DNA from 2 places in the Stenotrophomonas oahuensis genome. Region 1 is predicted to be linked to the other one. Evidence: predicted binding sites of a transcription regulator. Region 1 holds the regulator's gene; the other holds the start of a gene.
The links. The regulator FliA, encoded in region 1, starts transcription of late flagellar genes. The targets are predictions, from matches to a motif close to TAAAGTTTNNCNNNCNNNGGCCGATAA.
Positions count from the first base shown of each region.

Region 1 (2,390 bases):
TGCGGTGGGTGGCCTGTTCGGTCATCGCCACCACATGATCAAGGCGTGCGCAGGCGTCATCGAGCTCACCGGCTTCGGTGGGCACGGTGGGCAGTTCGCCCAGCGCCTGGCCCAGCTCGCGTGCCAGCCGGTTCAGCCCGGCCATCATCGGCTGGGTGCGCAGCGCGCCCAGCGCGTCGATTTCCCGACGCCAGCCGGCTTCGTCGCCGCTTTCCAGCGCGGCCAGGGCATCCTGCAGGCGCTGCACCAGCGCCGACTTGTCGCTGAGGGTTTCCATCAGGCGCTCGCTGCCAGTCGTTCGAAGATCTTGTCCAGCTTCTCGGACAGCGTGACCGCGGTGAACGGCTTGATGATGTAGCCGTTGACCCCGTTCTGGGCCGCTTCGATGATCTGCTCGCGCTTGGCTTCGGCAGTCACCATCAACACCGGCAGGGTCTTGAGCTTGGCGTCGGCGCGGATCGCCTTGAGCAGTTCGATGCCGGTCATCACCGGCATGTTCCAGTCGGTGACCACGAAATCGAACGGCTGGCTGTTCAGCAGCGCCAATGCGGCATGCCCGTCCTCGGCTTCGGCCGTATTGGTGAAGCCCAGATCGCCCAGCAGGTTCTTGACGATACGACGCATGGTCGAAAAGTCGTCGACGATCAGGATACGCATGTTCTTGTTCAAAGCACTTTCCTCGGTATCAAGTGTTCTCGAGGCCGGCGTCGGCCGCCTCGAAGATCTTCAGTCGGCCACGCAGGCGCAGCACCGCCTGGCCGTGGATCTGGCAGACGCGCGACTCGCTTACGCCGAGTACCGCGCCGATCTCCTTCAGATTCAATTCCTGTTCGTAGTACAGCGACAGCACCAGCTGTTCGCGTTCGGGCAGCAGGCCGATGGCGGCCCCCAGCTCGCGGCCGAACTCACCCCGTTCCAGCACCTGCTGCGGGGTCGGGCCGCCCTGGGCCACGGTATCCAGCTCGCCCTGGTCCTCGATGCGCGACTCCAGGCTGAGCACCTGGCCACGCGCGGCATCTTCCATCAGGCGCAGGTACTCGTTCAGCGGCATCTCCATCGCGGCCGCCACTTCGGTGGCGCTGGCGGCGCGGCCGGTGCTCTGCTCCAGCTTGCGGATGGCCGAGGCGGCATCGCGGGCACGACGGTGCACGGAGCGCGGCACCCAGTCGCCACGACGGATCTCGTCGATCATCGAACCGCGGATGCGGATCGAGGCATAGGTTTCAAACGAGGCACCCTGGTCGGCGTCATAGCTGCGCGACGCTTCAATCAGCCCCATCATGCCGGCCTGGATCAGGTCGTCGATCTCGACGCTCGCCGGCAGGCGCGCGGCCAGGTGGTGGGCGATGCGCCGCACCAGGTCCGAGTGCTGGGCAATGCACTCGGTGGCAGCAGCACGCTGCACCTCTTTGTATTGCGCGGCACCTTTCATGCGGCCACCCCACGCTGTTTGAGGATGCGTTCGAGGAAGAACTCGACGCCGCCGCGCGGTTCGGTCGGAGCCTGCCAGCGCGCGGTGCGTCGGGCGATTTCGGTGATGGCCTGCGCGGCCGGGCTGGACGGGTAGGCTTTGACCACCGGCTGCTGGCGCTGCACCGACAGGCGCAGCCAGTCGTCCTGCGGCACGCAGCCCAGATAGTTCAGCGAGACATCCGCCAGGAACTTGTCGCAGACCCGGCTCAGCTTTTCGTACAGCACGCGGCCTTCGTTCGGATCGCGGGCCATGTTGGCCACGACCTGGATACGGTCAACCCCGCGCTCGCGCGACAGCACCTTGATCAGCGCGTAGGCGTCGGTGATCGAGGCCGGTTCGTCACAGACCACCACCACGGTGTCCTGGGCGGCCTGGCAGAAGGTCAACACGCCATCGGTGATGCCTGCGGCGGTGTCGACGATCATGAAGTCCAGCTCGCGCTCCAGTTCGGAGAACACGTTGACCAGGCCGACGTGTTCGGCCGGCTGCAGCTCCGCCATGTGGCGGCGGCCGGACGCGGCCGGCACCACCAGCACGCCGCCGGGACCTTCCATGATCACTTCGTCCAGGGTGCAGCGCCCGGCGACCAGGTCGGCCAGGGTCAGCTTCGGCTGTAAGCCCAGGATGACGTCGATGTTGGCCAGGCCCAGGTCGGCGTCGAGCAGCAGGGTGCGTTTGCCCATGTCGGCAAGCGCCACGGCCAGGTTGGCCGAGACGTTCGTTTTGCCCACGCCGCCCTTGCCGCCGCTGACGGCGATGGTGCGGACCGGGCCCAGCGGCTGGCTGCGGGTGGCCGACAGCGGGAAATTCTGGGTCAGCTTGGCGTACTCACGCGACGGCATGGTTCAACTCCGGGTTGCAGGGCATATCGGCCGCGCGGCGCAAATCTTCAAGGCGAAGTACAAGATTGGCGGCG
Region 1 covers NZ_CP115541.1:3,673,393-3,675,782, forward strand. Annotated here, with positions in the region: gene PDM29_RS16425 (protein phosphatase CheZ) at 1-277, opposite strand, end outside; gene cheY (chemotaxis response regulator CheY) at 277-669, opposite strand; gene PDM29_RS16435 (RNA polymerase sigma factor FliA) at 686-1,432, opposite strand; gene PDM29_RS16440 (MinD/ParA family ATP-binding protein) at 1,429-2,316, opposite strand; gene PDM29_RS21130 (AAA family ATPase) at 2,303-2,390, opposite strand, start outside.

Region 2 (2,390 bases), 2.1 Mb from region 1:
CTCATCCAGCTTCAACGCCGCACACAGCGCCTGGTTGAGAAGCGCAATGGAGCCGTCCGCCTCCAGCACCATCATCCCGGTCTGCGCACTGTCCAGTGCCTGTCGTGCGCGGGCATTGTCGCGGGCGGCCGCGCGCTCGGACTCGATGCGGGCGCGCAGGCGCTGCTGCATGTGGGTGAGGCGCTGCGCGAGCTGGCCGATCTCATCGTGCGGGTTGCGCACTTCCAGCACGGTATCCAACCGGTCTTCGGCAATATCCTCGGCAAAGCGCAGGGTGTCGGAGATCGGCCGGCGTACCGAGCCCAGCACCAGCAGCAGCGTGGCGATCAACATGCCAGCCACCACCAGCAGGGTCAGCACGAACAGCACGGTCATCGCCAGCGCCTGGGCCTTCAGACTGTCACGTGCGCCGGCCAGCGATGCCGCCTGGCTGCTTTCCAGCTGCTGCAGCGCCGGACCGATCTGTTCAGCGGTATCGGCCAGCGACATCGCCTCCACGTCCAGCCCGACACGCGCGGCGGTATAGGCCAGCAGCGCGCCCTGGTAAGCGTCCATGGCCGCACGCAGCGCGTCCTGCTCAGCCGGGGACAACCGGGATTCGCCCAGCGCCAGCTCAAAGGGCAGTTTGGCTTCGCTGGCACGGTCGCTGTGCTGGCTGTCACCGCTCAACAGCAGCAACGCCTCCTGCCGGCGCATGGCCTGTCCCTGGGCACTCAGCGCCGGGCGCTGCGCGCTTTCCAGCAATCCATCCAGCGTGGTGCCCGCCGATTCGAGCTGCGCGCGAAGCCCCTCCTCGCCCCGCCCCATCTCGTCAACGCGCTGGTTCAGCGCGCCGATGCCCTCGGCAAATGCGGTGATACGCTCACCGAGCGTCTTCAGTGCCGTTGCGCTGCCCGCCGTATCGGCCCCCTCGGACGGCAGCTGCCCCAGCGTGGCCTGCAGCCGGTCACGGGCAGCCAACAGCGCCGCGCGATCCTGGTCATCGAAGCTGACCGCGTAGCGGGTCTGCAGCCGGCGTGCATCGGCCACCTGCGCACTCAATGCAGCCGCCAGCGCGGTATGCTGCTGGTGTCGGGCGAACGTATCCGCCGCCCGCTCACTGTTGTGCCGGGTCCAGCCATATACGGCGGCCACCACCAGCAGGCCGGAGCCACACACCACCAGGCTCGCCTTGAGCTTGTTGGCGATACTCATCCGGCGCAGCGCCATCACCTTGGGTGACAGCGCGCGCCAGAGCGGCAACGCGTCCATGCGTTGGGTAAAGGACAACAGGCGACGGGACACGGCGTGCATCGCGCACTCCAGGCAGAAGGACGCATCGGTATCGGCCGCGCTTCCATCAACTTTAGTGCGCATTGCGCGCGCGTTGCCGCGCGACAGCGCACGTTTTAGCGCACGTAGACGACCGCACGATGACGCTGTCGCGTCCGATCAACGCAAGGGGTCGGGCTGGTTCACCTGCGGCAGCTGGCCGGCCGTATGGCGGCCCAGCCAGTCCGCGAATCGCGTCGTGCCGGTGATGGCCTGGGCTCCGGGCGTCAGGGTCAGTTCCTTGAGTGCCGCACCGTAGTAACGCGCCTCCCGGTCGCCGACGACCGGGCGGTCGTCCTGGTGGAAATACATCACCCACTCCACCAGCTCGAACAGGCGATGCCGTTGCGGTCCGCCGATCTCCACCACGCCACCCGGCAACGGCCCGGTCGCCAGACGACCCAGGGCCTCGCCCAGGTCATCGGCGGCCAGCGGCTGTACCAGCGCGACCGGCAGGCGCACCGGCTCACGCTCTGCACCCGGCGGAATCAGCTGTGCCATGAACTCGAAACACTGGGTGGCCCGCACCAGCGTCGCGGGCAGACGGGCATGCAGGACCAGCTGCTCCTGCACGGCCTTCGCACGGAAGTAGTCACTGCCCTGCAGGTAGGGGGTGCCGACCACCGAAAGCGCAATGAAGTGTCTGACGCCCGCCTGGGCACAGGCGGCCAGCAGGTTGGCAGTGCTGCGCTGGAAGAAGTCACCAACCGCCGGCGCGTCGAAGGAAGGCGCGTTGGACGCATCCACTACGACCTCCGCCCCCGCCAGTGTTTCCGCCAGTCCCACGCCGGTCAGGGTATCCACCCCAGTACGTCGTGACGCCGCCGTTACCTGGTGGCCCGCGTCGCGCAGCCGCTCCACCACCCGGCTTCCAATCAGTCCATGACCGCCTATGACGACGATGTTCATGTGGATGCTCCGTGGTTGCGCTACAGCAGGATGGGACTGGCGGAGACCGGTGCCACCGGCACGTCGCGCTCGTCCAGCAGCTGGCGCAGATCCATCTCGAGGGATACGCAGATCTGCGAGATGGGGATGTCGTTGGCCCCACCCTCGAACGGATTGGCACTGTTCTCACC
Region 2 covers NZ_CP115541.1:1,103,891-1,106,280, forward strand. Annotated here, with positions in the region: gene PDM29_RS04860 (methyl-accepting chemotaxis protein) at 1-1,293, opposite strand, end outside; gene PDM29_RS04865 (SDR family oxidoreductase) at 1,432-2,220, opposite strand; gene PDM29_RS04870 (bestrophin family protein) at 2,241-2,390, opposite strand, start outside.
Region 2: a site for FliA is predicted at 1,322-1,348, ahead of PDM29_RS04860 (methyl-accepting chemotaxis protein). Genes of this name have one in related genera too.